Regions from separate parts of the Streptomyces similanensis genome, predicted to be linked through region 1. Evidence: riboswitches for the same ligand, from Rfam matches in the RefSeq annotation. Region 1 holds a riboswitch; each other region holds the start of a gene.
What was found. Region 1 has a riboswitch for cyclic di-AMP ahead of ABEB07_RS26360 (C40 family peptidase). Riboswitches for the same ligand answer to the same signal wherever they lie in the genome.
Positions count from the first base shown of each region.

Region 1 (7,594 bases):
CGGATCCGCGACTCGGCGAACGCCAGGTCCTCGGGCACCGCCGGGTTGAGGTGGTGGCACACCATCAGCATGTCGAGGTGTTCCTCGGCGGTGTTGACGGTGAACGGCCGGGTGGGGTTGGTGGAGCTGGGCAGCACGTTCGGCTCGGAGACCACGGTCATGATGTCCGGCGCGTGCCCGCCGCCCGCGCCCTCGGTGTGGTAGCTGTGGATGCCGCGGCCGGCGATCGCGGCGAGCGTGTCGCCCACGAAACCGGCCTCGTTGAGGGTGTCGGTGTGGAGGGCGACCTGGACGCCGGTCCGGTCGGCGACGGTGAGCGAGGCGTCGATGACGGCGGGCGTGCAGCCCCAGTCCTCGTGCAGCTTCAGACCCAGGGCGCCGCCGCGGATCTGGGACAGCATCGCGTCGTGCGAGACGGTGTTGCCCTTGCCGAGCAGACCGATGTTGAGGGGGTACGCCTCCAGCGCCTCCAGCGTGCGGGCCAGGTGCCAGGGGCCGGGGGTGACGGTGGTCGCCTTGGAGCCCTCGGCCGGTCCGGTGCCGCCGCCCACCAGGGTGGTGATGCCGGAGGCGAGCGCCTCGTCGGCGATCTGGGGGCAGATGAAGTGGACATGGGCGTCGATGGCGCCGGCGGTGAGGATCCGCCCGTTGCCCGCGATGATCTCGGTCTCCGGACCGAGGACCAGGTCCGGGTGGACGCCGTCCATGGTGTCGGGGTTGCCCGCCTTGCCGATGCCGGTGATCCGGCCGTCGCGGATGCCGACGTCGGCCTTGACGATGCCCCAGTGGTCGACGATGACGACGCCGGTGATCACGGTGTCGGGGGCGCCTTCCGCGCGGGTGACGCGGGACTGGCCCATGGACTCGCGGACGACCTTGCCGCCGCCGAAGACGGCCTCGTCGCCGGCCAGCCCGGGGCCGCCGCTGCGGTCCTCCTCGATCTCGACGAGCAGATCGGTGTCGGCGAGCCGGATGCGGTCGCCGGTGGTGGGGCCGAACAGGTCGGCGTAGGCGGGGCGGGAGATCTCAGGCATCGAGGGCGCCTCCGGTCTCCCCGCGCAGACCGGGCACGATCCGGGCGCCGGCGATCGGGACGAGGGCGACGTCGACGGGGATGCCGGGCTCGAAGCGCACGGCGGTCCCGGCGGCGATGTCCAGCCGCCTGCCGTGCGCGGCGGCACGGTCGAACTCCAGGCCGGGGTTGGCCTCGGCGAAGTGGTAGTGCGAGCCGACCTGTACGGGGCGGTCGGCGGCGTTCAGCACGGTCAGCCGGGTGACCTCGCGGCCCTCGTTGTAGACGATCGGGCCGTCGGCGAACAGGATCTCTCCGGGAATCACCGCTTCCTCCCCCTTCAGACGATCGGCTCGTGGACGGTGACGAGCTTGGTCCCGTCGGGGAAGGTGGCCTCGACCTGCACGTCGTGGATCAGCTCGGGGATGCCCTCCATGACGTCGTCCCTGGTCAGCACCTTGCGTCCGGAGGACATCAGCTCGGCGACGGTACGGCCGTCGCGGGCGCCCTCCAGGATGTGCGAGGTGATGAGGGCGATCGCCTCGGGGTGGTTCAGCTTCAGCCCCCGGGCCCGGCGCCGCTCGGCCACGTCGGCCGCCACATGGATGAGCAGTCTCTCTTGTTCGTGCGGGGTCAGTTGCATGGGCCCACCTCACAGTCATCGCTCCGGACCGCACGGGGCCCGGCTGCCGCAGCCACCACGACGGCACAGGTCTAACACAGGGAGGAATCGCTCGATCCTCGAACAATCCAGACGGAAAAACCGCAGGTGGCATGGATCGGCAGGCTAGTTCGTCGGAGTTTCAACGACGTTAACCAGACCTTGGTCGTCCCATGACCGGCAGCTGGGCTGCGGCATACCGGGGGCGCCCCGCTGCGCCGTCCGTGGCACGGCACGTCCGTGGCACGGCACGTCCGTGGCACGGTCACCGCCGCCGCACGCACGGACCGCCGGGGCGGGGCCGCGTACGGCGGTTCTCGGGGGCCTACGACGACGGGCGCGGGCCGCTTGGGCGGCGGGGGCGTACGGCGGCGGGCGCGGGGCGTGCGAGGCGGCGGGCGCGGGGGCGTACGGCGGCAGAAGCGGGGCGTGCGGCAGCAGGTGTGAGGCGGCGTACCGACGGCGGGCGCAGGGCCGGCCGGCGGCGGGCTGGGGCGCGTACCGGCGGCGCGCGAGGGCGCGGGCGGCTCGCTCGGGCGGATCAGGACCCTGCGCGGCCTGCGGAGAAGTGCGCGGAGTGGCGGTCGAGCGCCCGCCTCAGCTCCTCCAGCTCGGTGTCGGACAGGGCGCCGCCCTGCGCGAACTTCAGGACGTGCTCGGCGACCGTGCGCACCTTCGTGTTGGTGCGCTGGGAGACCTCCCGCAGGACCCGCCAGGCGTCGTCGGGCGGGATCCGGCCGAAGGCCACCACGGCGCCGATGGCCTGGTCGATGACGGCGTGCGAGGTCAGGGCGCGTTGCAGCTGGTCGATCTCCTCGTGCAGCCGTTCGTGCTCCAGCACCAGGTCGGTGGTGGACAGCAGCTGGAGGGGGTGCCGCCTGGACATCGCGAAGAACACCATTGCAGATCCCCTGGGTCGTCGAGCGGCCGGAGTTCCACCTCCAGCTTGCTCCAGGAGAACGACGCGCACGACCGGAGACCGGCCGGCCGAAGGGTCCCGCCGGGGGCACAGGGCCGGTACGTCCTCGGCGCCGGCGTCTCCGCCCGGGGGCCGACGACCCTCTCGTGGCGGGCCGCGCCGTGGACCGGCCGACCGTCCGCCGGGTCCGCCCGGGGGCCGCCGGGCACATGCGCGGGAACCCGCGGCCGCCGGGCCCGGGACGAGCCGCCGGTGGATCCGCCCGAACCGTCCGTGCCGCCCGCCGGGCCGCCCCCGGAGCCGAGGCCGCCGACGCAGACCGCGCGCCGAGGCGGAGCTGATCGGCCGTTACCTGGCCGCGGTGGGTCCGCTCGCCCGACGCGCTCGCGCCGATGCGCCGGCGGGGCGAGACCGCGCCGCGCACGGCGACCCCGGCGCGGGCGCCGCGCGCGCTCGACGGCGAGTGCCCGACCAGCCGGGTCACCCCGCCCGCGCGGCACGGCAGTTGACGGACGCACAGGCATCCCCGGCTCGACCACACGCGGGCGACGGGGCCGACGCTCCCGGGCGGGAGCCGAAACGGACCAAATGAGGTACCGCCTTTCGGCGTAGATACACACCCTTTTTCGGGGACCTCGCGGTTGCGCAACGCGCCTGCACGGATGGCGGAATGGGGCGTTCCGCCGCTGGTCCGGGCGTCGTGACGGGAGGACACAGTCGTTCGAACGAGCGGATGTCCACCCGAACGGGTGAGTGGTGAGTAACAACACAAATCCATAGTTCCGTTGGGATTTTCGGACATCCGTAGGTGAAGATCCCTGTCTGACGACAAGCCCCCGCCACAGCGGCGGGGCGGTCCGGGCGGACGCCGAGTCCTGCCGCCGCACGGACGACCGGTCGACGGAAGTGGATCGGCAGGAGTGGAGGACCCAAGCACGACGGGTCGCCGGAACGGTCACACCATGGCCGGGTCGAGCAGCCCTTGGGGTGAAGCCGCGACAACGCGGCCGGGCAACTTCGCCAGCCCGAATCCGACAGGTCATCCTTCACAGGCGGCTGACGAAGGGTTGCGCATGACTGCGCTCAATCGTGTCCCGTCGTTCATGGCCCGGGCCGGCACGGCCTCGGCCCTGACCATCGCCGCCGTCGGCGGTTCGATCGTGGTGCCCGGCGGCGCCTCCGACGCCTCGGCCGCGACGTTCGCGGCGAAGGCGCTCCAGATCGCGGCGTCCAAGAAGGGCTCCCCCTACCAGTGGGGCGCCACGGGACCGCGCCGGTTCGACTGCTCGGGACTCACGCTGTACTCGTTCAAGCGGGCGGGCAAGAAGCTGCCCCGCACGGCCGAGCAGCAGTACAACAAGTCCCGCCACATCTCGGCGGGCAGCCGCCGCGCCGGTGACCTGGTGTTCTTCCACTCGGGCTCGTACGTCTACCACGTCGGCATCTACGCCGGCGGGGGCAAGATCTGGCATGCGCCGAAGACCGGTGACGTGGTGCGGCTGCAGAAGATCTGGACGAAGAGCGTGTGGTACGGGCGGGTCAACTGACCCGCCCGAGGGCGGCGCCGGCCATCCGTCGGCGCCCGCGCGCCGACCCGCCGCCGCGGCCACGAGCCGCCGCGGTCGTCGTCGCGGTCGCCGTCGCCGTCGCGGGAATCCGCTGCCGCGGCCGCCCGTGCCGTCACGGTCCCGGGCCGTCGGCCGCCGCCGCACGGCACCCACCGGTGCCCGCCGAGCCGGACCGGCCCTCGTGCGTCCGCCGTCCGCGAGCCGTCGTCCGTGCGCCGGGGAACGCGGGCCGGGCGGCGTGGCCCGGAGCGGGCGCAGGGCGTGGACCGTCGCGCGGCCGCCGTCGCGCTCAGCGCGCCGGCGGCGCTTCCTGCGCGCCGGGCGTCCACGGGAGTTCGATGCAGACCGTCTTGCCGCCCTCGCGGGTGCGGCGCACGCTCAGCCTGCCGCCGCACTCCGCGGCGAGCCACCGGATGATCACCATGCCCCGGCCGTTGTCCTGCTGGACGGCGGCCGGCAGCCGTTTCGGGAACCGGGGATGGCTGTCGGTGACCCCGATGCGCAGCAGCTCGTCCCGTTCGAGGGCGAGGTCGACCGTGAAGGTGGGCGACTGCCCCAGGGTGTGCTGGACGGCGTTGGTGGCGAGTTCGGAGACGATGAGCCGCACGGTGTCCGCGGTCTCGGCCCGGGCCGGCAGGCCCCACTCCACGAGGGTGCCCACCGCGTAGGCGCGGGCGGCGGCCACCGAGGCGGGATCGCTCGGCAGAGTGACGGATGCTTCCAGGAGATCTGCCATGGCGATGTCGTCCCTTTCCCACGGGGCCGTGGTCCGACACGGAGCGGATGGTTCGAGTACGGTCCCGGACTGGTGCTTCGCCGTCAGACTGCCATCACCGCACGGGTCCCGGTGGCGATCCACCGAGATATGCATATATCTGTCGCTCGAAGCGGTGAACTCTGCGACGGCCGACCGTGTGCGACGGCGCGCGCCGAGCCGACCGGGAACCGGTCCCGCCCGGGGCGGCGCGGGTGGCCGCGGTCCGTCGCGGGGCGCCCTGGGGAGTAAGGAGAGCCATGCAGCACGGTCCCGTGGTGCGCCGCCGCAAGCTGGGCGCCGAACTGCGCACGCTGCGCGCCGGCGCGGGTCTCACCAGCGGGCAGGCGGCCCGGCTGGTGGGCTGGCACCAGTCGAAGGTGAGCCGGATCGAGACCGGCACCAGTGGGGTGAAACCGGCCGATGTACGGCTGCTGCTGGACGCCTACGCGGTCCACGACGCGCAGCTGCGCCGGCTGCTGCTGGCGCTGGCGGGCTCCGAGGACGGCGACGGCCGGCACCGCTGGTGGCACGCCTACCGCGGCGTACTGCCGCCCACCTACCGGGACTTCATCAGCCTGGAGTCGCAGGCGACCGCGATGCGCACCCTGGAGACCACGGTCGTGCCCGGGCTGCTCCAGACGGCCGAGTACGCCCGCGCGGTGACCCGGGCCGCCGTGGACGGACTCGACGAGGAGCGTCTGGACGCGCTGGTGGAGGTGCGGCTGGCCCGGCAGCACGTCCTGCGGGCCGACCCGCCGCTGGAGCTGAACGCGGTGCTGGACGAGGCCGTACTGCACCGGGAGGTGGGCGGGCCGGAGGTCATGGCGCGTCAGCTGGAGCGGCTGGTGGAGGCGGCGCGCCTGCCCCAGGTGCGGTTGCAGGTGCTGCCGTTCTCGGCCGGGGCGCACATCGGCGTCACCGGCCCTTTCGTCATCTTCTCTTTTTCTCACACTACTGATCTGGATGTGGTCGTTCTCGACCACTTGACGAGTAGCCTCCACCTCGATCGGAAAGAAGACCTGGAGGCCTATACCGAGGCCTTCGACGCTCTTCGGTTCCACGCCCTGTCGGCCGAGGATTCGTCGGACTTCATCGCCGGGCTGCGCCAGAGCAGGTGAGGGCGCGCGACCGAACAAGGAGGCACCATGTCCGCTCCGCCGCGGCACGTACCTTCCAGCGCCGATCTCCACGCCGTGCGGTGGCTGCGCAGCAGCTACAGCACGGGGGCGAACAACTGTGTGGAGACCGCCCGACCGGCCTCGGGGCCGGGCGCCGGACTGCTCGCCGTGCGCGACTCCAAGGCCCCGGCCGGGGCCGCGCTGCTCTTCTCGCCCGGCAGCTGGGCGGACTTCACGGCCGCGGCGCACCGCTTCTGACCGCACCCCGCCGACGGCGGCGCACGACCGTGCCAGGCCGGCCCATGGTCGTGCCACGCCGGCTCACGGTCGTGTCTCGCCGATCACCCGCACCGCGCGTTCGATCTGCGCACCGGTGAGGTCGGCGCGGGCGGTCAGCCTGAGCCGTGAGATGCCGTCGGGCACGGAGGGCGGGCGGAAGCAGCCCGCCACCAGGCCCGCCGCACGGCAGTCGGCCGCCCACCGCACGGCGCCGTCCGCGGACGGCGCGCGCACCGAGACCACCGCGGCGTCCGGACGCACCGCCTCCAGACCCGCGGCGGTCAGGCGCGCGTGCAGGTCGTCCGCGACCGCGCGCGCCCGGCGGGCGCGCTCCGGCTCGCGGCGCAGCCGCAGCAGCGCGGCCAGCGCCGCGCCCGCGGCGGCCGGGGCGAGGCCGGTGTCGAAGATGAACGTGCGGGCCGCGTTGACCAGATGGTCGATCACCCGGGCGGGTCCGAGCACGACTCCGCCCTGGCTGCCGAGGGACTTGGAGAGCGTGGCCGTCACGACGACGTCGTCGGCCCCGGCCAGGCCCGCCGCGTGCGCGCCGCCGCGGCCGCCGTCGCCGAGGACGCCCAGGCCGTGGGCGTCGTCGACGAGCAGCCCGGCGCCCCGCTCCCGGCAGACCTCGGCGAGGGCGGCCAGCGGGGCGGCGTCGCCGTCGACCGAGAAGACCGTGTCGGAGACCAGGACCGCCGGACCCTCGTGCGTGCCGAGCGCCTTGCGGACGGCCTCGAGGTCCGCGTGGGCGACGACCTGGGTGGTGGCGCGCGCCAGCCGGCAGCCGTCGATGAGCGAGGCGTGGTTGCCCGCGTCGGAGACGAGCAGCGAGCCGTGCGGGGCGAGCGCGGTGACCGCGGCGAGATTGGCCGCGTAGCCGGAGGAGAACACGAGCGCCGCCTCGACGCCGCAGAACCGAGCCAGTTCGCGCTCCAGTTCGGTGTGCAGCTCGGTGGTGCCGGTGACCAGCCGGGAGCCGGTCGCGCCGCCGCCCCAGGTGCGCGCCGCGCGCGCCGCGCCCTCGGTCACCTCGGGATGGCGGGACAGGCCCAGGTAGTCGTTGCTCGCGAGATCGAGCAGGGGCGAGTCGGCGGGCCGGGGACGCAGGGTCCGTACGAGCCCCGCGCGGCGGCGCGCGTCCGCCTGCTCGTCGATCCAGCCGAACGCCATGGTTCCTCCGGGGCTTTTGTAGGCAGTGGACAGACCCTAGCGGCACGACCGGCCGCCCATGGTGTGGCGATACCCACACGTCGATCCGCGTCTGTTGTGCGAAGTCTCCT
Region 1 covers NZ_BAABKC010000084.1:13,295-20,888, forward strand. Annotated here, with positions in the region: gene ABEB07_RS26340 (urease subunit alpha) at 1-1,034, opposite strand, end outside; gene ABEB07_RS26345 (urease subunit beta) at 1,027-1,338, opposite strand; gene ABEB07_RS26350 (urease subunit gamma) at 1,353-1,655, opposite strand; gene ABEB07_RS26355 (ANTAR domain-containing protein) at 2,215-2,574, opposite strand; cyclic di-AMP (ydaO/yuaA leader) riboswitch at 3,527-3,662, shown strand; gene ABEB07_RS26360 (C40 family peptidase) at 3,666-4,139, shown strand; gene ABEB07_RS26365 (ATP-binding protein) at 4,450-4,896, opposite strand; gene ABEB07_RS26370 (helix-turn-helix domain-containing protein) at 5,175-6,035, shown strand; gene ABEB07_RS26375 (DUF397 domain-containing protein) at 6,063-6,293, shown strand; gene ABEB07_RS26380 (8-amino-7-oxononanoate synthase) at 6,357-7,484, opposite strand.

Region 2 (7,594 bases), on a different contig from region 1:
TCGTGGCGGCCCGCTGGTCGTCGTTGCTCCACCTCGCCCGGCTGCTGACCGGCGGCGACCGGCACCGGGCGGAGGACCTCGTGCAGGAGTCCCTGGTCAAGCTCTGGTTCCGGTGGCCGAAGATCGCCCACGAGGCGCCGGAGGCGTATGTGCGCCAGGTGATGGCGCGGGCCGCGGCGCGCTCGGCGCGGCGGCGCTGGTGGGGGGAGCGTCCCGTCGAGCAGGTGCCCGAGACCTCGGCGGTGGGCGACGTGTCCGCGACCGTCGCCGAGCGCTCGCGCATCGAGGCCGCGCTGGCGCAACTGCCGACCCGGCAGCGGGCGGTGGTGGTGCTGCGCTACTACCAGGACCTCTCCGAGAGACAGGTGGCGGAGGCGCTGGGCTGCCCGGTGGGCACGGCCCGGTCGCACGCTGCACGCGGAGTCGCCCGGCTGCGGCAGCTCCTGGCCGACGTCACGGAGCCGGTGGGGTGAAGGAGACGCCCGTGGACGACCACATGGATCACTTCGACGGTTTCGACGGTTTCGACGGTTTCGAGGGCTTCGGCGGCAGGGGCCGCGACGGCCTCGGCGTCCCCGTCGGCTCCGACAGCCCCGACGGCACGCACCGCTTCGAGCGGCGGCTCACCGTGCTGATGCGCGACAGCGAGCGGCACGCGCCCTTCGAGCCGCGGCACCGAGAGCGCCTGCGGGCCGGTGTGCGGGCGCGTCGGCGGGCGCGGGCGGCGCGACGCGCCGTCGGCTCCGCCTTCGCGGTCGCCGGACTCGGCGTCGGACTGCTGCTCCTGCCCGGCCGGCACGTCCGGGACGAACCCAGCGCACCCGTCCCGCGGCCCACGGCGGTCCCGTCGGCCACGACTTCGGCCCCGGCTACCTCCCCGCCGTCCCCGCCGGCCTCGCCGTCCGCACCTCCCCCCACATCGGCGCCGCCCGCCTCCTCGGCCACGGCCACGACCACGACCGGGGCGCCCGGTGCGGACTTCACGATCGCCCCGCCGCCCTCCACGTCGGTCCCGGCCACCTCCCCGGCGACGTCGAGCTCACCGGGGACGGGGGCGGGGACGACGGCGACCGAGCCGCCGTCCCCTCCCACCGAGACCTCCCTCGCCGGTCCGTCCGGCCACCCCGCCTCCTGAGCGGACCCGAGCGGAACCCCGAGCACAGCCCTGAGCACAGCCCCGAGCAGCACCCCGAGCACAGCCCTGAGCAGCACCCCGAGCACAACCCCCGAGCAGAAAAGGACCGACCGTGACAGAGACCGGCCTCGACGCCTCGCCGGGCACCGGCCGCCCACCCCTGCCGGGCCCCCGCCGCACCCCGATACCCGCGCTGCCGGCACACCACCCGGACCCCGTAATCGACATCGTCGTACCGGTGTTCAACGAGGAGGCCGACCTGGAGCCCGGCGTACGGCGGCTGCACGCGCACCTGCGCGCGACCTTCCCCTACCCGTTCCGCATCACCGTCGCCGACAACGCCAGTACCGACGACACACCCCGGATCGCCGCCCGGCTGGCCGACGAACTCCCCGAGGCGCGGTGGCTGCGGCTGACCGAGAAGGGGCGCGGCCGGGCGTTGCGGACCGCCTGGTCGCGGTCGGACGCCCCGGTGCTGGCCTATCTGGACGTGGACCTGTCCACCGAGCTGACGGCGCTGCTGCCGCTGGTCGCCCCGCTCGTCTCCGGGCACTCCGACATCGCCATCGGCACCCGGCTCGCCCCGGGCGCGCGCGTGGTGCGCGGGCCCAAACGGGAGGTCGTCTCCCGGTGCTACAACGTCATCCTGCGCACCGCCCTCGGCGTGGGCTTCTCCGACGCCCAGTGCGGTTTCAAGGCGGTGCGCCGCGAGGCCGCCGAGCGACTGCTGCCGCTGGTGCGGGACCCGGAGTGGTTCTTCGACACCGAACTGCTGGTGCTCGCCGAGCGGGCCGGGCTGCGGATCCACGAGGTGCCGGTCGACTGGGTCGACGACCCCGACAGCCGGGTGGACCTCCTGCCGACCGCGCTGGCCGACCTCCGCGGCATCGCCCGGATCGCCCGCCGCCCGGCCCGCACCGCGCTCCTCCCCGCCCCCGCCGTCCTCCCGCCGGCCACCCGCGCCCGCCGCTTCGCCGCCGCCGCGGCCCTGGCCGCCCTCGCGCACCTGCTCCTGTACGCGGCGCTGCGCCCGGCCACCGGCGCGCAGAGCGCCAACGCGCTGGCCGTCCTCGTCTGCGCCCTCGCCGGACCCGCGGCGCACCGGCGGCTCACCCTGCCGGTCGCACTGCTGCTGACCGGCGGAACCCTCGCGGCCCTGCACCACGCCGCGCCGTCCGCCGCCCACCGCACCGAACTCGCCGCCCTGGCCGCCGCCGACCTGGCCGTCGCGCTGCTGCGGTCCCCCTTCCTCCGCACGGGTGCGGCCCGCGCCGCGTCCCGTCGCCGCCGTACCGGGGCCGCAGCCCGATGAGCCGAGAGAACATCCGGAACGGGGCGGACGCGACGGCCGCGACGGCGACGGCCGCGGACGCGGCCGGCACGGCCGCCGCCCCCGAGGACACCCCCGCCCCCTCGTCCATACATACGCCCCGCTCGGCGCTGCGCAGCGCCGCCCGCCGCCTCGGCCCCGTCCTCGCGGTCTACGGCACGCTGAAGCTCGCCGGCTTCGTCGTCTTCCTCTCCCTGCTCGACTCCGCCGGCGACTACCGCACCAAGGCCCCCCGCTTCGGCGGCGGCGCCCACCCCTGGGACGTCCTGGCCACCTGGGACGGCTGGTGGTACCAGCAGATCGCCGCGCACGGCTACCACCCGGCGCTGGAGGCGGTCCCCGGCGCGACCGGCCTGATCACCGTCCAGGAGAACTCGGCGGCGTTCTTCCCGCTGTACCCGGCCCTGATGCGGCTGGTCTCCGAGGTCACCGGGCTGGGCCTGTACGGCGCCGGGCTGCTGGTCTCCGTCGTCGCGTCCTTCGCCGCCGCCCTCGGGATCTACGCCCTGACCGAGCGGTTCGGCGGCCGGCGGGCGGGGCTCGCCGCCGCCGGACTGTGGGCCGTGTGGCCGGGTTCCGGCGTGGAATGGGCGGTCTACTCCGACTCGCTCTACGTCGCCCTCGCCGTCTGGGCCTGCCACGCCGTCCTGACCCGCCGCTGGCTCACCGCCGGGGTGCTCACCTGCCTCGCCGGCCTCAACCGCCCCACCGCCGCTGCGCTGATCGCCGCGCTGGCCGTGGCCGCGCTGCTCGCGCTGCGCCGGCGCGAGGACGGCGCCCGCCCCCTGGCCGCGCTGCTGATCGCCCCGCTCGGCCTGGCCGGCTACCTCGCCTGGGTGGGCCACCGCATGGGCGACTACGGCGGCTACTTCAAGCTCCAGAGCGGCGCGTGGGCCCACTCCTTCGACTACGGCAAGCACACGCTGCGCGTGCTCAGGTCGCTGCCGGTGGGCCACTACGACTACATCTACGCCTACCCCTACGAGGATCTGATCGGCGTCGGCGTCGTCCTGCTGGCGCTCGCGCTGCTCCTGCTGCTGATCCGGCTGCGGCCACCGGTCGCCTTGGTCGTCTACACGGTCATGACCATGGTCCTGGTCCTGGGCAGCCAGCAGATCTTCGGCAACGTTTCGCGCTACCTGCTCCCCGCCTTCCCGCTGTTCCTCCCGCTCGCCCTCGCCCTGCGCCGGATCGGCCCCGCCCTGCTGTACACGCTGCTCGGCATCGCGGCGCTGGCCTCCGGCTCGTACGCGGGCTACGCCCTCTTCGAACTCGGCATCCCGTAGCCGCGGGCGGCGCGCGGCCTCCGCCAGACTGGGAGCACGTCCCGGCCACGCGGCCGGCCGCCCGCCCCACCTGCCTCCCGCCCGAGGAGAACGCGTCGATGCCCCTCCCGTACGTCCTGCTGTCCGCCGCCGTCTCCCTCGACGGCTACCTGGACGACACCGGCCCCGACCGCCTCCTGCTGTCCGGCCCCGCCGACTTCGAGCGGGTGGACGAGGTACGGGCGTCCGTGGACGCGATCCTCGTCGGGGCCGGCACGCTGCGCGCCGACAACCCGCGGCTGCTGGTCAACTCGCCCGAGCGGCGCGCGGCCCGGGTCGCCGCCGGGCTGCCGGAGTACCCGCTGAAGGTCACGGTCAGCGCCTCGGGCGAACTGGACCCTGGGGCGCGCTTCTGGCACACGGGCGGCGCGAAGGCCGTCTACACCACCGACGAGGGAGCCGCGCGCCTGCGGCGCACCGGCCTCACCCCGGCCACACACCCCGCCGTCGACGTCGTGCCCCTGGGCCCGGAGCTCGACTGGCGGCTGCTGCTCGCACACCTGCACGACGTGCTCGGTGTGCGGCGGCTCATGGTCGAGGGCGGCGGCACGATCCACACCCAGCTGCTCCAGCGGCAGCTCGCCGACGAGGTGCAGCTCGTGCTCGCCCCGCTGTTCGTGGGCGACCCGGCCGCGCCCCGGCTGTTCGGGCCGGGGTCGTACCAGGGCGGGCGGCTGCGGCTGGTGGAGACCCGGGCCGTCGGGGACGTGGTCCTCCTGCGGTACGAGCCCACCGCACCCGGCGCCGGCGGGCGGACCGTCCCCGCCGACCGGCACTGGCTGCGGACCGCCTGCGAGCTGGCGCTGCGGTGCCCGCCCTCGGCGACCGCGTTCAGCGTGGGCGCGGTGGTGGTCGCCGCCGACGGCACCGAGTTGGCGCGGGGCCACTCGCGGGAGGCCGGCGATCCCGTCGTGCACGCGGAGGAGGCGGCACTCGCCAAGATCGACCCGGCCGATCCGCGGCTCGGCGGGGCCACGGTGTACAGCAGCCTGGAGCCGTGCGCCCGACGCGCCTCCCGGCCGCGGCCGTGCGCCCGGCTGATTCTGGACGCCGGGGTGCGGCGGGTGGTCACGGCCTGGCGGGAGCCGGACACGTTCGTCGAGGCGGCCGACGGGGCCGGGCTCCTGGCGGGCGCGGGCGCGGAGGTCGTCGTCCTGCCGGAGTACGAGGCGGCGGCCCGGGAGCCCAACCGGCACCTGGATCCGGGGCTCAGGTGAACTCGTGTGCAACCAGCCCCGAACATGGGATACACTGGTTTCACCGACGCGGGGTGGAGCAGCTCGGTAGCTCGCTGGGCTCATAACCCAGAGGTCGCAGGTTCAAATCCTGTCCCCGCTACTGAAGACTCAGGGCCGGAATCCGATCACAGGATTCCGGCCCTGAGTGTTTCCCGGACACCGTGGCCCTCGACCCTCGCCCCCCGTCACCACACGTGAGCGGGCCGACCCCCTCCGCATAACAACTGACACACCATCACCTCGCGCCGCGTACCGCCGATGGCCGAGGAGAGCCCGTGGATGGCCTGATTCTTTGTCAACTCACCCGCCTTCAGTCCCCCGTGAGCGGTATGTCCTGGCCAAAAAGGTTTAATGATCAAGCCGCACGGCTTGGAATCAAACCCCCACGTCTATTAACGTTCGATAACGCAGCGCGGTCGTCCCAGCCGTCACCAGAGGCGGCTCCGTGCGCGCACGCGCCGAATCCCGCGAGGGAACCGGGGAACCACCACCTTGGGGTGAATCGCACGTCACCCGTGCCGTCATGGCCGGTCGACGCGCGTAGGAGACCTTCCCGCTCCGAACCCGTCAGCTAACCCGGTAGGCGACGCGGAAGGAAAGGAGCACGCCCGCGTGGCGTCCAACCGGCCTGCCTCTGAAGCCCCGTTCCTGCCGAGCCGGCGCACCGAGTCCTTCGGTTACGGCGAGCGGCGCCCCGACGAGGGCCCCTGGGAGGAGTGGAACCCCACCGAGGACTCCCTCCGCCCCGTACGCGGCCGGCACCGCGTCGCCAAGCAGCGCGGCGGCGGGCTCGCGCGCAGCTCCACCGTCCTCGGCGTCGGCGTCATCGCCGCCGTCGGCGCGGGCGGCATGGCCAGCGCCAACACCGGCAAGCCGCCGGTCTCCCTCTCGCTGCCCGACCTGCCCTCCGTGGACCACCTGCCGGCGGTCGGCGCGCTCTTCGACGACTCCGCCGAGGACACCGCCGCACCCGTGGGCTCGGCGACCGCGCTCAGCGACGTGGTCGAGGCCACCCCCCAGGTCCCGCAGGCTGAGCAGGCCCAGCAGGTCCAGGCCGCGCGCGGCACCGCCGACGCGGGCGAGGCGCTGCGCAACCGGATCATGGCCCAGGCCGAGCAGCAGCAGGCCCAGGTCGAGGCGAAGGCGCGGGCCGCCACCGAGGCCGCCGCGGTGAAGAAGGCCCAGGCCGACGCGGCCCAGGCCAAGCAGGAGGCCGAGGCCAAGGCCGCCGCCGCGAAGAAGCGGGCGGAGGAGGAGGCCAGGAAGAAGGCCGAGGAGGCGCGCCTGGCCGAGCTGGCCAAGCAGTACACGCTGCCGACCTCGTCCTACACGATCACCTCCACCTTCGGCCAGGCCGGCTCCATGTGGTCCTCCGGCCACCACACCGGCCTCGACTTCGCCGCGCCCACCGGCACGCTGATCAAGGCCATCCACAGCGGCACCGTCACCGAGGCCGGCTGGGCCGGCGCCTACGGCTACCGCACGATCCTCACCCTCGACGACGGCACCGAGCTGTGGTTCTGCCACCAGTCCTCGATCAGCGTCTCGGCCGGCCAGAAGGTCGGCACCGGCGAGGTCATCGGCCGGGTCGGCGCCACCGGCAACGTCACCGGGCCGCACCTGCACCTGGAGGTGCACCCGGGCGGGCAGGCCACCGGCATCGACCCGATGGCGTGGCTGAACGGCAAGGGCCTCAACCCCTGAGACGGCCCCGCACGGACGCTCCGCCGGGCGCTGTTTGCGCGATCTTTGCGCCCGGATCCGGCGGGGCACGGAATGGGCCGCTCTGCCATGGCCGTTGATGTCGTACATGACTTCTCTTCGCAAGCTCGGCCAGTCCGACCTCGAGGTCTTCCCGCTCGCCCTCGGCGGCAACGTCTTCGGCTGGACCGCCGACCGGAACCGGTCCTTCGCCGTGCTCGACGCCTACGCGGCGGCCGGCGGCAACTTCGTGGACACCGCCGACTCCTACTCCGCGTGGATCGAGGGCAACCACGGCGGCGAGTCCGAGACGATCATCGGCGAGTGGATCAAGGAGCGCGGCAACCGCTCCGACGTCGTCATCGCCACCAAGGTCAGCCAGCACCCCGACTTCAAGGGCCTGTCCGCCGCCAACATCAAGGCCGCCGCCGACGCCTCCCTCAAGCGGCTCGGCACCGACCACATCGACCTGTACTACACCCACTTCGACCAGCCCGAGGTGCCCGTCGAGGAGATCATCGGCGCCCTGGACGAGCTGGTGAGGGCGGGCAAGGTGCGCCAGATCGGCGCCTCCAACATCTCCGCCGAGCGCCTGAAGGCGTCCCTGGAGTTCTCCGAGCGCGAGGGCCTGGCCCGCTACGTGGCGCTCCAGCCGCACTACAACCTCGTCTCGCGCGACACCTACGAGGGAGAGCTGCGGGACCTCGCCGAGCGGGCCGGCCTGGCCGCGATGCCGTACTTCGCGCTGGCCTCCGGCTTCCTGACCGGCAAGTACCGGCCGGGCGCGACGGTGGACAGCGCACGGGCCGAGGGCGCCGCCAAGCACCTGGCGACCGAGCGCGGCCAGAAGGTCCTTACCGCCCTC
Region 2 covers NZ_BAABKC010000113.1:8,126-15,719, forward strand. Annotated here, with positions in the region: gene ABEB07_RS32505 (SigE family RNA polymerase sigma factor) at 1-473, shown strand, start outside; gene ABEB07_RS32510 (hypothetical protein) at 485-1,135, shown strand; gene ABEB07_RS32515 (dolichyl-phosphate beta-glucosyltransferase) at 1,248-2,447, shown strand; gene ABEB07_RS32520 (glycosyltransferase family 39 protein) at 2,444-3,751, shown strand; gene ABEB07_RS32525 (dihydrofolate reductase family protein) at 3,850-5,007, shown strand; tRNA gene ABEB07_RS32530 (tRNA-Met) at 5,055-5,128, shown strand; cyclic di-AMP (ydaO/yuaA leader) riboswitch at 5,475-5,629, shown strand; gene ABEB07_RS32535 (M23 family metallopeptidase) at 5,641-6,732, shown strand; gene ABEB07_RS32540 (aldo/keto reductase) at 6,839-7,594, shown strand, end outside.
Region 2: it holds a riboswitch for cyclic di-AMP, as region 1 does, so the genes downstream of both, ABEB07_RS32535 (M23 family metallopeptidase) here and ABEB07_RS26360 (C40 family peptidase) in region 1, are expected to answer to the same signal.

Region 3 (7,594 bases), on a different contig from region 1:
GGATCCGCGCGGTGCCGCCGTCGCGCAGCACCACGTCGGCCTCCCAGTGGGCTGGATACTCGTGCCGGTCCGACGCGGTCTGCATGGGCCCCAGAGTACGGCTAGCCTCCGACGGCGGCGCGAGGCAGTCTGTGGGGAACACACCGGAGGAACCCGCCCGGACCCGGCGGAGAACACCGGGGTCGCGGGGACTTAGCGGACGCCGGGGCGCCGCGGTCCGTCGCGGTTCCCGGGGCGGCGGCCGGGCCGCTCGGGGCGGTGCCTCAGGTGTGGGAAACTGGTCTAGACAACTTGGTACACCTGAAGGGCAGCATCACATGGCTGAGCGCCGCGTCAACGTCGGCTGGGCCGAGGGCCTCCACGCCCGCCCCGCCTCCATCTTCGTCCGGGCCGCCACGGCCTCCGGCGTCCCCGTGACGATCGCCAAGGCCGACGGCGCGCCCGTCAACGCGGCCTCCATGCTGGCCGTCCTCGGCCTCGGGGCGCAGGGCGGCGAGGAGGTCGTCCTGGCCTCCGACGCCGAGGGCGCGGACGCCGCGCTCGACCGCCTGGCCAAGCTGGTCGCCGAGGGGCTCGAGGAGCTTCCCGAGACCGTCTGATCCACCGGGTCCGGCGGCTCGCCCCCGGACCGGACGCCGAAGCCGCGCCGCCCTTTTCCGGACGGGGCGGCTTCGGCTTTTCCGTTCGGCGCGACGGCCCCGGCCCGCGCGTCTCCGGCGGGCCGACTCGTATTTCTCGGGGCAGCCTTCGGGAAGCGTCCACACCGCACCCGTACATGAATTCAGGGACACCGAAAAAGGCGGCACGAATTCTCCACCGCCGGATATCCCTCTTTGTATACGGGCACCGTGTTAATGCCACGCGCCCGACATGTTGACGGGATGTTGCGAAGTCCTCACGCGGCAGCCGGCGGCCGTCCGCTCGGTGTGCGCGGCGGTCAGCGCACGCGCGCGCTCGCCGTCGCGGCGCGCCACGGCGTCCACGATGGCGCCGTGCTCGGCCCAGGCGGCGACCGGGTCGGCCGGGGTCTCCACCACGTACATCCAGGCGATCTTGTGCCGCAGCTGGGTCAGCGTGGCGGTGAGCGCGGGACTGCCGCAGGCCTGCGCCAGCGTCTCGTGGAACCAGCCCCCCAGGGCGCGCAGTTCCTCGCCCAGGCCGCTCGCGGCCCGCTCCTGGCCCAGTCTGACCAGGCCGCGCAGCACCCTGAGGTGGGCCTGGGTGTGCCGCTCGGCGGCCCGGGCGGCGCACAGCGGCTCCAGCAGCCGGTGCATCTCCAGCAGGTCGGCGGCCTCCTGCCCGGTCGGCTCCGCCACGCACGCGCCCGCGTGCCGGCGCGTCACCACGAAGCCCTCGGCCTCCAGGGTGCGCAGCGCCTCGCGCACCGGAACGCGGGAGACGCCGTAGCGGCGGGCGAGGACTTCCTCGGTGAGCCGGCTGCCGCGCTCATGGACACCGGCGACGATGTCGTCCCGGATCGCCGTGCACACCGAGTGCGCCGGAACACGCATTCCCGACCTCCGCCCGAATCCCGCTGAAATCACCGTGCCGCTTCGGCGACGGACGCTTGTTCCCGTGACTCTATTGCAATGCGCCGGGATTTCCGACGGACGGCCGAGGTCCATGGGTAATTTTTGGACAGCAAAATACCCGTGGCTGTCGAAAACACCGAAAACCCCGGCGCGGGGCCGGGGTTCTCGCGGGGTGCCGCGGACCGTGGACGGTCCTCGGGAGGGCTTCGGCGCGCTCGCGCCGTCGCCGTGCGGGGTCGGTCAGACGTTCACGCCGTGGTGGCGCAGGTAGGCCACCGGGTCGACGTCGGAGCCGTAGTCCGGGGAGGTGCGGGCCTCGAAGTGGAGGTGCGGTCCGGTGACGTTGCCGGTCGCGCCGGACACGCCGATCTGCTGACCAGCGGTGACCTGCTGGCCGACCGTGACGCCTATGGACGACAGGTGGCCGTACTGCGTGTACATGCCGTCGGCCATCCGGATCACGATCTGGTTGCCGTACGCCCCGCCCCAGCCGGTCTCCACGACCGTGCCGACGCCGACCGCGTGCACGGTGGTGCCGGTCATGGCGTGGAAGTCGATGCCCGTGTGCGAGCCGGAGGACCACAGGGAGCCGCCGGTCTTGTAGCCGGTGGAGACGTAGGAGCCGGAGATCGGCGGCACGAAGGCGTTCAGGCGCTCGCGCTCGGCCTCGCGGGCGGCCCGCTCCTTGGCCTCGCGCTCCTTCTTCGCCAGCGCCGCGGCCTTCACGCGCGCGGCCTGCTCGGCCAGCTTCTGCTCGGCGGCGTGCTGCTGGGCGACGGCCTGGGCGTCGATCTTCGCGGCGACGGTGTCACCGATGCTGATGACCGGGGTGAGGCCGGTGTCCTCGGGGGCCGGGGTCTCGGCGGCGAGCGCCGGGGCGGCGGCCAGGGTGCTGAGCACGCCGGTGGTGGTGAGGGCCGCTACGCCCGCCGCTCGGGCGGTGGTGCGGTGCATCCGGCTGGGCCGGCGGTGCTTCCCGGTGGCGCGGGTGAACGCCATGCAGACGTGGGTCCTTTCCTTCCCTCTCGCCTACCGGGTTAGCTGACGGGTTCGGAGCAGGAAGGTCTCCTACGGGCCCCCTCGCTGGCGCGCGGGCGTCCGATTCACCCCAGGGACTGAGTGGGTCCCCGGCTCCCCTGGCTCGCGCCGTACGGGGACTCGGCGATGGCTGTCCGGTGCCGCGGGTGCGGCGCACTGCCGACGAACAGCCGGACCGACGCTAGACGGGGCCGCTTTCAATTCCCAAACGGATCCGCTGTTTTGTAGCGCAGACCACAGGTCAGACGGGCAGCCTCTCCCGCAATTCGGACATGACGGGGCCCTGGTGACGCTTCGGTCACCAGGGCCCCACGCGCGCGTGCGCGCCGTTGCCGCCCGCGCGGGCGGCGGATGCCGCTACTCGGCTGGGACGACGGTGACCTGACCGATGCCCAGGGCCTCGACGGGCTCCTTGATCTGCGCCGCGTCACCGACGAGGACGGTCACCAGGCGGTCCACCGGGAAGGCGTTGACGACGGCCGCGGTGGCCTCCACCGTGCCGGTGGCGGCGAGCTGCTGATAGAGCGTCGCCTGGTAGTCGTCGGGCAGGTGCTGCTCCACCTGGTCGGCCAGGGTGCTCGCCACGGCGGCGGCCGTCTCGTACTTCAGCGGCGCCACGCCGACGAGGTTCTGCACGGCGACGTCCCGCTCGGCGTCGGTGAGGCCGCCGGCGGCGAGCTTGCGCAGCACCGTGAACAGGTCGTCAAGGGCCGGTCCGGTGTTCGGCGTGTCGACCGAGCCGCTGATGGCGAGCATCGCGGCGCCCGAGCCGTCGGGCGCCGAGCGCAGCACCTGGCCGAAGGAGCGCACGCCGTAGGTGTAGCCCTTCTCCTCGCGCAGGACGCGGTCCAGGCGGGAGGTGAGGGTGCCGCCCAGGCAGTAGGTGCCGAGCACCTGCGCGGGCCACACCCGGTCGTGCCGGTCGGGTCCGATACGGCCGATGAGCAGCTGCGTCTGGACGGCGCCCGGGCGGTCCACGATGATCACGCGGCCGGTGTCGTCGGCGGTGACCGGCGGAACGGGCCGCGGCTTGGCCGGCGAGCCGGTCCATGCGCCGAGGGTCTCGCCGAGCAGCTCGTCGAGGTCGATGCCGGTGAGGTCGCCGACGACCACCGCGGTGGCCGTGGCGGGCCGCACGTGCCGGTCGTAGAAGGCGCGGACGGCCGCCGCGTCGACGGCGCGGACGGTGTCCTCGGTGCCCTGGCGCGGGCGCGAGACGCGCGCGGTGGCCGGGAACAGCTCCTTGGAGAGTTCCTTGGCGGCGCGGCGGGAGGGGTTGGCCAGCTCGTGCGGGATCTCGTCGAGCCGGTTGCCCACCAGCCGCTCCACCTCGGAGTCGGCGAACGCGGGCGCCCTGAGGGCGTCGGCGAGCAGGCCGAGCCCCTTGGCCAGGCGGGAGGCGGGGACCTCCAGGCTGAGCCGGACGCCGGGGTGGTCGGCGTGCGCGTCGAGGGTCGCGCCGGCGCGCTCCAGCTCGGCGGCGAACTCCTCGGCGGAGTGCTTGTCGGTGCCCTCGGAGAACGCCCGCGCCATGATCGTGGCGACGCCGTCCAGGCCGTCCGGCTCGGCGTCCAGGGGTGCGTCGAGCAGGACCTCGACGGCGACGACCTGCTGGCCGGGGCGGTGGCAGCGCAGCACGGTGAGGCCGTTGTCCAGGGCGCCGCGCTCCGGCGCCGGGAACGCCCACGGCCTGGCCTCGCCGGCCTGCGGCTGGGGGTGGAAGTCCATGGTGGCCAGCTCGGTCACTTCGCCGTCTCCTCGGTCTCGTCGGTGGCCGCGGCGTCCGCGTCCTGGGCGTGGTCCGCGGCGGGCGTGGGCTCGTAGACGAGCACCGCGCGGTTGTCGGGGCGCAGGCGGGCCTTGGCGACCTCCTGGACCTCCTCGGGCGTCACCTCCAGGACCCGCTGGACGGCGGTCAGGGCGAGCTGCGGGTCGCCGAACAGGACGGCGAAGCGGCACAGTTCGTCGGCGCGGCCGGCGACCGTGCCGAGCCGGTCCAGCCACTCGCGCTCCAGCTGGGCCTGCGCCCGCTCCATCTCCTCGGCGGTGGGGCCCTCCTCGGCGAACCGGGCCAGTTCCTCGTCGATGGCGGCCTCGATGACCGGCACCTCCACGTCGCCGGACGCCTTGACGTCCAGCCAGCCCAGGGAGGGCGCGCCGGCCAGCCGCAGCAGGCCGAAGCCGGCCGCGACGGCGGTGCGGTCGCGGCGCACCAGGCGGTTGTAGAGCCGGGAGGACTCGCCGCCGCCGAGGACGGTCAGGGCGAGGTCGGCCGCGTCGCCGGCGCGCGTGCCGTCCTCCGGCAGCCGGTAGGCGGCCATCAGGGCGCGGGCCGGGACCTCCTCCTCGACGACCTCGCGCAGCTGCTCGCCGATGACGTCGGGCAGGGCGCCGTCGCGCGGCTCGGGCTTGCCGTCGTGGGCCTCGATGGAGCCGAAGTACTTCTCGATCCAGGCGAGCGTCTGCTGCGGGTCGATGTCGCCGACGACCGACAGGACGGCGTTGCCCGGCGCGTAGTACGTGCGGAAGAACGCGCGGGCGTCCTCCAGGGTGGCCGCGTCCAGGTCCGCCATCGAACCGATGGGCGTGTGGTGGTACGGGTGGCCCTCGGGGTAGGCGAGGGCGGTCAGCTTCTCGAAGGCGGTCCCGTAGGGGACGTTGTCGTAGCGCTGGCGGCGCTCGTTCTTGACCACGTCGCGCTGGTTCTCCATGGACTCGTCGTCCAGGGCCGCGAGCAGGGAGCCCATGCGGTCGGCCTCCAGCCAGAGGGCGAGCTCCAGCTGGTGGGCGGGCATGGTCTCGAAGTAGTTGGTGCGCTCGAAGCTGGTGGTGCCGTTGAGGGAGCCGCCGGCGCCCTGCACCAGCTCGAAGTGGCCGTTGCCCTTGACCTGGGCGGAGCCCTGGAACATCAGGTGCTCGAAAAGGTGAGCCAGACCGGTGCGTCCCTCGACCTCGTGACGGGAGCCGACGTCGTACCAGAGGCACACCGCCGCGACCGGGGTCAGGTGGTCCTCGGAGAGCACCACGCGCAGGCCGTTGGCCAAGCGGTGCTCGGTCGCTGTCAGGCCGCCGGAGCCTGCCTCGGCTGTGGCCGTGTGACCCATGGGCATGTACGTCCCTTCGATCGCGATGGCGGTCCGCAAACCGCCCTTTTCCTGCCGGTCCTGCCACTGTATTCAAGCGCGCGCACCCCTGGCGAAGTTCCCGGACGTCGTACGCCGAGAGCGAGCACGAAAGGGGGACGGCGCGGCGACTCGCCGCCGCCCGGCGGGAACCGCGAGAACCGCGGGGAGCGCGGCGGGTGGACGGGCGGTGTGCGGGGGGCGCGGCCGGGGGTGCGGACGGGGTACCGGTGGCGCGGCGGAGTGGGCGTGGCGGTCTGCGGCGGCCGGGGGCGGGGGTGTTGGGCGGGGCGGGAGGCGGTGGGCCCGGCGGCCGGGGGGCGGGGTACGGTCCGCGTTGTCAGTCGGGCGGTCCACAATGGTCCGCGTCAGATCCCGTCACACGCTTCAGCAAGGAGCCGGCAGCGATGGCCCGCCGCAGCACGAAGACCCCGCCGCCCGACGAGCCGTACGAGGAGAAGATCCTCGACATCGACGTCGTCGACGAGATGCAGGGCTCCTTCCTCGAGTACGCGTACTCGGTCATCTACTCCCGCGCCCTGCCGGACGCGCGGGACGGCCTCAAGCCGGTGCACCGCCGCATCGTGTACCAGATGAACGAGATGGGGCTGCGCCCCGAGCGGGGCTACGTGAAGTGCGCCCGCGTCGTCGGCGAGGTCATGGGCAAGCTCCACCCGCACGGCGACGCGTCGATCTACGACGCGCTGGTGCGGCTGGCGCAGTCCTTCTCGATGCGCGTCCCCCTGGTCGACGGCCACGGCAACTTCGGCTCGCTGGGCAACGACGACCCGCCGGCCGCCATGCGGTACACCGAGTGCCGGATGGCCGAGGCGACGAGCCTGATGACCGAGTCGATCGACGAGGACACGGTCGACTTCGCGCCCAACTACGACGGCCAGGAGCAGGAGCCGGTGGCGCTGCCCGCCGCCTTCCCGAACCTGCTGGTCAACGGCGCGTCGGGCATCGCCGTCGGCATGGCCACGAACATGCCGCCGCACAACCTCGGCGAGGTGATCGCAGCCGCCCGGCACCTGATCCGCTACCCGAACGCGGACCTGGACGCGCTGATGAAGTTCGTCCCGGGACCCGACCTGCCAACCGGCGGCCGGATCGTCGGCCTCTCCGGCATCCGGGACGCCTACGAGAGCGGCCGCGGCACGTTCAAGATCCGCGCCACGGTCACGGTGGAGACGGTGACGGCGCGCCGCAAGGGCCTGGTCGTCACCGAGCTGCCCTTCGCGGTGGGCCCGGAGAAGGTGATCGCCAAGATCAAGGACCTGGTCGGCTCGAAGAAGATCCAGGGCATCGCCGACGTCAAGGACCTCACCGACCGCGAGCACGGGCTGCGCCTGGTCATCGAGATCAAGAACGGCTTCGTGCCGGAGGCGGTCCTGGAGCAGCTCTACAAGCTGACGCCGATGGAGGAGTCCTTCGGCATCAACAACGTCGCCCTGGTCGACGGCCAGCCCCTCACGCTGGGTCTGAAGGAACTGCTGGAGGTCTACCTCGACCACCGCTTCGAGGTCGTGCGGCGCCGCAGCGAGTACCGCCGCGGCAAGCGACGCGACCGGCTGCACCTGGTCGAGGGCCTGCTCACGGCGCTGGTGGACATCGACGAGGTCATCCGTCTGATCCGCTCCAGCGACAATTCCGCACAGGCCAAGCAGCGGCTGATGGAGCGGTTCTCGCTGAGCGAGGTCCAGACGCAGTACATCCTCGACACCCCGCTGCGCCGGCTCACCAAGTACGACCGGATCGAGCTGGAGGCGGAGAAGGAGAAGCTCCTCGCGGAGATCGAGGAGCTGACCCGGATCCTGGACTCGGACGCGGAGCTGCGCAAGCTGGTCTCCACGGAACTGGCGGCGGTGGCCAAGAAGTTCGGCAACCCGCGGCGCACGGTGC
Region 3 covers NZ_BAABKC010000011.1:51,868-59,461, reverse strand. Annotated here, with positions in the region: gene ABEB07_RS03570 (bifunctional acetate--CoA ligase family protein/GNAT family N-acetyltransferase) at 1-85, opposite strand, end outside; gene ABEB07_RS03565 (HPr family phosphocarrier protein) at 318-599, shown strand; gene ABEB07_RS03560 (GntR family transcriptional regulator) at 852-1,511, opposite strand; gene ABEB07_RS03555 (M23 family metallopeptidase) at 1,773-2,531, opposite strand; cyclic di-AMP (ydaO/yuaA leader) riboswitch at 2,544-2,706, opposite strand; gene ABEB07_RS03550 (M16 family metallopeptidase) at 2,928-4,316, opposite strand; gene ABEB07_RS03545 (M16 family metallopeptidase) at 4,313-5,680, opposite strand; gene ABEB07_RS03540 (DNA gyrase/topoisomerase IV subunit A) at 6,100-7,594, shown strand, end outside.
Region 3: it holds a riboswitch for cyclic di-AMP, as region 1 does, so the genes downstream of both, ABEB07_RS03555 (M23 family metallopeptidase) here and ABEB07_RS26360 (C40 family peptidase) in region 1, are expected to answer to the same signal.

Region 4 (7,594 bases), on a different contig from region 1:
CGAGGCGGCGCCGAGTGCCGAGGAACTGCTCGATGCCTGCGCCGGCGGCCGCACGGTCGTGGTGGTGGCCACCGGCGAGGGCGAACCGGCCCTCACCGACGGCCTCGCCCGCCTCGCCGGCTCCGGCAGGGTGAGCATGCCGGAGCTGGAGCTGCTGCCCGCCTCCTACGACCTGCCCGGCGCCCGCCTGCTCGACCTGGTGCAGGTCATGGACCGCATCCGCGCCGAGTGCCCCTGGTCGTCCCGGCAGACCCACGAGGGCCTGGCCAAGTACGCCATCGAGGAGGCGTACGAGCTGGTCGAGTCGATCGAGGCCGGCGACCGCGGGGAACTGCGCGAGGAGCTGGGGGACGTCCTGCTCCAGGTGGTCTTCCACGCCCGGATCGCCGAGGACGACGACGAGGAGCCGTTCTCCGTCGACGACGTGGCCGGCGGCATCGTCGCCAAGCTGATCCACCGCCATCCGCACGTCTTCGGCGACGCGAGCGCCACGACCCCGGAGGAGGTCAGGGAGCAGTGGCTGCGCATGAAGGCGGTGGAGAAGCAGCGCGCCTCGGTGACCGACGGCGTCCCGCTCGGCCAGCCCGCCCTGGCCCTCGCCGCCAAACTGGCCTTCCGAGCCCGCACGGCCGGCCTGACCGTCCCCCTCCCCGACCGCCAGGACATCGGCTACACCCTCCTCGCCCTGGCCACCGAGGCCGAATCCCAGGGCACCGACCCGGAAGCGGCCCTGAGAGCAGCGGCGAGAACCTACCGAGACGCCATCAAAAAGGCAGAACAGACCCCCTGAGGCCCGTAGGGCCGATAGGGGCGCGGGGCTGTTCCGACATGCGGCTCCGCCGCGCGTGCGCGCCCTGAGGCCCGTAGGGCCGATAGGGGCGCGGGGAACTGCGCGCCCAGCCCCCACCGACCCGCACCGACCAACACACCCATGGGGGGCCAGGGGGCGAAGCCCCCAGGTTCGGGACGGGAAGGGGCGGCGGGGGCGACCTCCCGACCCCCCGGACTAGGGTCACCCCATGCAAGACCAGCCACCCACCCCCGCCCCAGACCTCTTCACCTGGGACTTCGCCACCAACCCCTACCCCGCCTACGCCTGGCTGAGAGACCACGCCCCCACCCACCGCACCCGCCTCCCCAGCGGAGTGGAGGCCTGGCTGGTCACCCGCTACGCCGACGCCAAGCAGGCCCTCGCCGACCCCCGCCTGTCCAAGAACCCCGCGCATCACGACGAACCCGCGCACGCCAAGGGCAAGACCGGCATCCCGGGCGAACGCAAGGCCGCCCTGATGACGCACCTGCTCAACATCGACCCCCCGGACCACACCCGCCTGCGCCGCCTGGTCAGCAAGGCGTTCACCCCCCGCCGCGTGGCCGAGTTCGCCCCCCGCGTCCAGGAACTCGCCGACGACCTCATCGACCGCTTCGCCGAGCGGGGCAGCGCCGACCTCATCCACGAGTTCGCCTTCCCGCTCCCCATCTACGCCATCTGCGACCTGCTCGGCGTCCCCCGCGAGGACCAGGACGACTTCCGCGACTGGGCCGGCATGATGCTGCATCTCCCCGGGGGCGAGCCCCCGGACCCCCAGCGTCACGGCAAGGGCCCCCGCGGCGGAGTCGCCCGCTCGGTCAAGAAGATGCGCGGCTACCTCGCCGACCTCATCCACCGCAAGCGCCTCGCGCTCCCCGCCGACCCCGCCCCCGGCGAGGACCTCATCTCCGGTCTCATCCGCGCCTCCGACCACGGTGAGCACCTCACCGAGAACGAGGCCGCGGCCATGGCCTTCATCCTGCTGTTCGCCGGCTTCGAGACCACCGTCAACCTCATCGGCAACGGCACCTACGCTCTGCTCACCCACCCCGAGCAGCGCGCCCGGCTGCAACGTTCCCTCGCCGCGGGCGAGCACGCCCTGCTGGCGACCGGCGTGGAGGAGCTGCTGCGCTACGACGGCCCGGTGGAGATGGCCACCTGGCGCTTCGCCACCCGCCCGCTCACCCTCGGCGGCCAGGACATCGCGGCCGGCGATCCGGTGCTCGTGGTGCTGGCCGCCGCCGACCGCGACCCGGAGCGGTTCGCCGACCCGGACACCCTGGACCTCGCCCGCCGGGACAACCAGCACCTGGGCTACGGCCACGGCATCCACTACTGCCTGGGCGCCCCGCTCGCCCGCCTGGAGGGACAGACCGCGCTGGCCACCCTCCTCACCCGGCTCCCCGACCTCCGACTGGACGCGGACCCGGAGGAGTTGCGCTGGCGCGGCGGCCTCATCATGCGCGGTCTGCGCACCCTGCCGGTACGGTTCACCGCCACCTCCGCGACTCCTTGACGAACGCAAAGCCGACGCGAGGCCGACGCAAGACCGGCGCGAGGCCGACGCGCGGCCGACCCGAAGCTGACACACGTTCAACTATGTGATCACCACGTGATCTACGCGGCATTAACTTGTGACAAGTGATCGGGAGCGGCTACCTTCACGCATCAGCGCGGCGGCGGTCACCGCCCGCCGCGCCGTCACCGTTGTCGCCGAAAGGTCTCCGCATGCTCTCCGGGAACGGTCGTCACCGTCGCCCCCGCCAGGCTCCGGCCCTCCTCGTCGCCGCCGGGGTCACCGGCTCCGCCATCGCGATCCCGCTCGTCGCCGCCTCCGGCGCGAGCGCGGCCGACGGCACCACCTGGGACAAGGTGGCCCAGTGCGAGACCGGCGGCTCCTGGAGCGCCGACAACGGCAACGGCTACTACGGCGGCCTGCTGCTGACCCAGGACGACTGGGAGCAGTACGGCGGCCTCACCTACGCCGCGAGCGCCGACCAGGCCAGTCGGTCCCAGCAGATAGCCGTGGCCGAGAAGATACTCGCCGACCGGGGCCCCGGCGCCTGGCACACCTGCGGACTGCTCGCCGGGCTCACCAAGAGCACCGGCGCGGCCGACGTCGACACGGGCGTGGGCGGCTCCTCGTCCACCGCCCCGGGCAAGGGCGGCACGGACACCGGCACGTCGTCCGGTTCGTCCGGTTCCTCCAAGTCCTCCGGTTCGTCCGGATCCGAGGACCCGGGCCCGTCCGACTCGTCCCAGGATGCGGCCAACTCCACCGGTTCGTCCGGTTCTTCGGCCGACGACACCGACGCGACGGGCGATGCGCCCGGTAAGTCCGGTACGTCCCACTCGGCGAACGGACCGGCCGACTCCGGCACGAAGCACACCGATACGCCTTCTTCCCCCTCTTCTTCCTCTTCCATCCCGAAGAAGGACGACGCGGCCGATTCCGGCACGTCCCACCCCTCCGGCGCGCCCGACGCGACGCCCTCGACGGGCACGGGGACCGGCGGCTACGGAGACGCGGCCTACCCGGCCGATCCCCGCCAAGTCGTGGGCTCCTCGGCCCTCGTGGACACCGGGGCGCTGAGTGGCGGCCGGCACCGCGGCGGCAGCGCCGCCGAGAACCCGGCCGACGGCTCCGCCGCCGCGACGGCCGGCCGGCACGCCTCCCGGGCCGACGGCCTCACCACCGACACGGCCGGCGGCTCCTACACGGTCCGCTCCGGCGACTCCCTCGCCTCCATCGCCGACTCCCTTGACGTGGACGGCGGATGGCACGCGCTGTACACCGCGAACAAGGGCGCCATCGGTTCCGACCCCGACCGCATCGCCGCCGGTCAGAGCCTGGATGTCCCCGCCGAAAACGCCGCAAAGTAGGGGCAGTTCACGTCACGCTTCGCACCGAATGTCCCTTTCGGGGAAAGTGTGGGATGAGTCTCAGAAGCCCTGATCGTCTTTGAAATTCCGTCGATCGCGTGTCTACGGTCATGACCGCTCGTCACCGCGAGCCCCGGCTGCCGCAACGCCGAATCCTGCCAGCGGCCGTACGGGAACAGTCGTCGCGTCATGCGCCGCAGGCAGGAGCGGGGGACCCAAGGTAAGTGCCGCGCCGGGCAGTCGAACCGGAGCGGCTGGGGGTGAAGCCGTGCCTCCCCAAAGGCACGGCCGGGCAACTCAACCGGCCCGAACCCGACAGCTCACCTCGCAGGCGTCGGTGAGGGGATCCATCCATGCTGTTTTCCAGCAAGGGCAAGCACCGTCGTCCCTCCAAGGCCACCCGTGCCATCGCGCTCGCCGGAGTCACCGGCGCCGCCGTGGCCGCCCCGCTGATGGCCGCGGGCAACGCCTCCGCCGCCACCACCTCCGAGTGGGACGCGGTCGCCCAGTGCGAGTCCGGCGGCAACTGGTCGATCAACACCGGCAACGGCTTCTACGGCGGCCTGCAGTTCACCAACTCCACCTGGGCCGCGTTCGGCGGTACCGCCTACGCCTCGCGCGCCGACCTGGCGAGCAAGTCGGCCCAGATCGCCGTGGCCGAGAAGGTCCTCGCGGGCCAGGGCAAGGGCGCCTGGCCGGTCTGCGGCAAGGGCCTGTCCGGCGCCTCGTCCTCCTCCGGCGGCGGCAGCGGCTCGTCCTCGTCCTCCTCCTCTTCTTCGTCCTCCTCCTCGTCGTCTTCTTCTTCGTCGTCGAGTTCTTCTTCCTCGTCGAGCAGCAGCTCCAAGAGCAGCACCTCGACCCGCTCCACCGAGGAGCAGAGCGCCAACCGCTCGCTGACGCGCCCGGCCCCGAAGAAGACCGTCACCACCCCGACCGGCAAGAAGGTCAAGAAGGGCGACGGCGAGTACAAGGTGGTCGCCGGCGACACCCTCAGCTCCATCGCCACCGCGCACCACGTCCAGGGCGGCTGGGAGAAGCTGTTCCAGCTCAACAAGGACATCGTCGAGGACGCCAACCTCATCTACCCGGGCCAGCAGCTGCACCTGAAGTGACAGCGGGCGGCCAGGCCCGCCACCGGCCCCGCCCAGGCGTGAGCGCCACCATGGCGCTCACGTGGGGCCGACACCCCCCGTCCCCACGGGCTCCCCGCCCCGGTGCGTTCTCCCCCGTACGCACCGGGGCGGGGCTTTTTCACCTTCTGTTCCCGGCCCCGTCACCGGCCCCTTTGTTCCGTGCTGGAACAATGTGTACCGTCACCCTGTCCACGGGACGGTCGGTCAGCCGGTCGGCGTCCCGGGACGGTTAGGCTCTAGCCGCAAGGCACACCTGCCCCGCACTTCAAGCGTCACATCCACGAAGGAGATGCTCGTGCCGTCCATCGACGTCGTCGTAGCCCGGGAAATCCTGGACTCCCGAGGCAACCCCACGGTCGAGGTCGAGGTCGGCCTCGACGACGGCAGCACGGGTCGTGCCGCCGTCCCGTCCGGCGCCTCCACCGGCGCCTTCGAGGCCATCGAGCTGCGCGACGGTGACCCGAGCCGCTACCAGGGCAAGGGCGTCGAGAAGGCCGTCCTCGCCGTGATCGAGCAGATCGGCCCGGAGCTGGTCGGCTACGACGCCACCGAGCAGCGCCTGATCGACCAGGCCATGTTCGACCTGGACGCCACCGACAACAAGGGCTCGCTGGGCGCCAACGCCATCCTCGGCGTCTCCCTCGCCGTCGCCCACGCCGCCTCCGAGGCCAGCGACCTGCCGCTCTTCCGCTACCTGGGCGGCCCCAACGCGCACCTGCTGCCGGTGCCGATGATGAACATCCTGAACGGCGGCTCGCACGCCGACTCCAACGTGGACATCCAGGAGTTCATGATCGCCCCGATCGGCGCGGAGTCCTTCTCCGAGGCGCTGCGCTGGGGCGCCGAGGTCTACCACACCCTCAAGAAGGTCCTGAAGTCCAAGGGTCTGGCCACCGGTCTCGGCGACGAGGGCGGCTTCGCCCCGAACCTCGGCTCCAACCGCGAGGCCCTGGACCTGATCCTGGAAGCGATCAAGGAAGCCGGCTACACCCCCGGCGAGCAGATCGCCCTCGCGCTCGACGTCGCCGCCTCCGAGTTCTACAAGGACGGCAAGTACCTCTTCGAGGGCAAGGAGCGCTCCGCCGCCGAGATGACGGAGTACTACGAGGAGCTGGTGGCGGCCTACCCGCTGGTCTCCCTCGAGGACCCGCTGTTCGAGGACGACTGGGACGGCTGGAAGGTCCTCACCGACCGCCTCGGCGAGAAGGTCCAGATCGTCGGCGACGACCTGTTCGTCACCAACCCCGAGCGTCTGGCCCGCGGCATCGAGGAGGGCTCCGCCAACGCCCTGCTGGTGAAGGTGAACCAGATCGGCTCGCTCACCGAGACCCTGGACGCCGTCGAGCTGGCCCAGCGCAACGGCTTCAAGTGCATGATGTCGCACCGCTCCGGCGAGACCGAGGACGTCACCATCGCCGACCTGGCCGTCGCGACCAACTGCGGCCAGATCAAGACCGGCGCCCCGGCCCGCTCCGAGCGCGTCGCCAAGTACAACCAGCTGCTGCGCATCGAGGAGATCCTCGACGACGCCGCGGTGTACGCCGGCCGCAGCGCGTTCCCCCGCTTCCGGGGCGACGCCGGGGTCTCCAAGGTCTGACCCGCCCCGCCGCCGGGCCGTGAGGAATCACGGTTCAGCCAGTCGTCCGTACGTCCCCGGACTCGGTCCCGTACCGTGTCCGGGGACGTACGCGCGTGTGAGTGGACAGGAACGGGAGGCGGGACGATGGCCGTGCGGGACCGGGACCGGTTCTCCACCGCGACCAGGCTCAGGCTGCTCGGCGAGCAGACCGCCGCCCGCGTCTACCGCTCCCAGACCCGGCGTCAGGCCCGCCGCTCCCGGCTGACCGGGCGCGCCGCACTGCTGGCGCTGGTGGTCTGCTCGATGGTGGTCGCGCTGGCGTACCCGATGCGGCAGTACGTCTCCCAGCGCGAGGGCATCGCCGATCTGAAGCGGCAGAAGCAGCAGGCGCAGCAGCGGGTCGAGCAGCTGCGCGACGCCAAGGCGCGCTGGCAGGACGACGCGTACGCCGAGCAGCAGATCCGGCAGCGGCTGCACTATGTGATGCCCGGCGAGACCGGCTTCACCGTGGTCGACCCGGGGCCGGCCAAGCAGTCCCGCGCCGAGCAGGGGACGGCTCGCCGTCCCTGGTACACCAATGTCTGGTACGGAGTCGACAAGGCCGACGCCCGGCCAGTGAACGGATGAGAAAGACAGGCATGCAGACCCCTCCGCCGCCCACCGAGCGCACCGAACCCACCGAAGCGGACGTCGAGGCGTTCCGGCAGCAGCTCGGGCGGCCGCCGCGCGGGCTGCGCGCGATCGCGCACCGCTGCCCCTGCGGGCAGCCGGACGTCGTGGAGACGGCCCCGCGGCTGCCCGACGGCACCCCCTTCCCGACGCTGTACTACCTGACGTGCCCGCGCGCCAACTCGGCGATCGGCACGCTGGAGGCCGACGGCGTGATGAAGGAGATGACGGAGCGGCTGGCGGCCGATCCGGAGCTGGCGGCGGCGTACCGGGCCGCGCACGAGGACTACATCCGGCGCCGGGACGAGATCGAGGAGCTGACCGGCTTCCCGAGCGCGGGCGGCATGCCGGACCGGGTCAAGTGCCTGCACGTCCTGGTCGCCCACTCGCTGGCCGCCGGGCCGGGCGTGAACCCGCTGGGCGACGAGGCGCTCGCGATGCTGCCGGAGTGGTGGCGCAAGGGGCCGTGCGTGACGGTGCCGACCGGCGAGGGCTGGCACCTGGAGACGACGGAGGACG
Region 4 covers NZ_BAABKC010000132.1:79,309-86,902, forward strand. Annotated here, with positions in the region: gene ABEB07_RS36025 (nucleoside triphosphate pyrophosphohydrolase) at 1-790, shown strand, start outside; gene ABEB07_RS36030 (cytochrome P450 family protein) at 1,020-2,327, shown strand; gene ABEB07_RS36035 (transglycosylase family protein) at 2,540-3,694, shown strand; cyclic di-AMP (ydaO/yuaA leader) riboswitch at 3,877-4,043, shown strand; gene ABEB07_RS36040 (transglycosylase family protein) at 4,048-4,806, shown strand; gene eno (phosphopyruvate hydratase) at 5,123-6,424, shown strand; gene ABEB07_RS36050 (FtsB family cell division protein) at 6,551-7,033, shown strand; gene ABEB07_RS36055 (DUF501 domain-containing protein) at 7,045-7,594, shown strand, end outside.
Region 4: it holds a riboswitch for cyclic di-AMP, as region 1 does, so the genes downstream of both, ABEB07_RS36040 (transglycosylase family protein) here and ABEB07_RS26360 (C40 family peptidase) in region 1, are expected to answer to the same signal.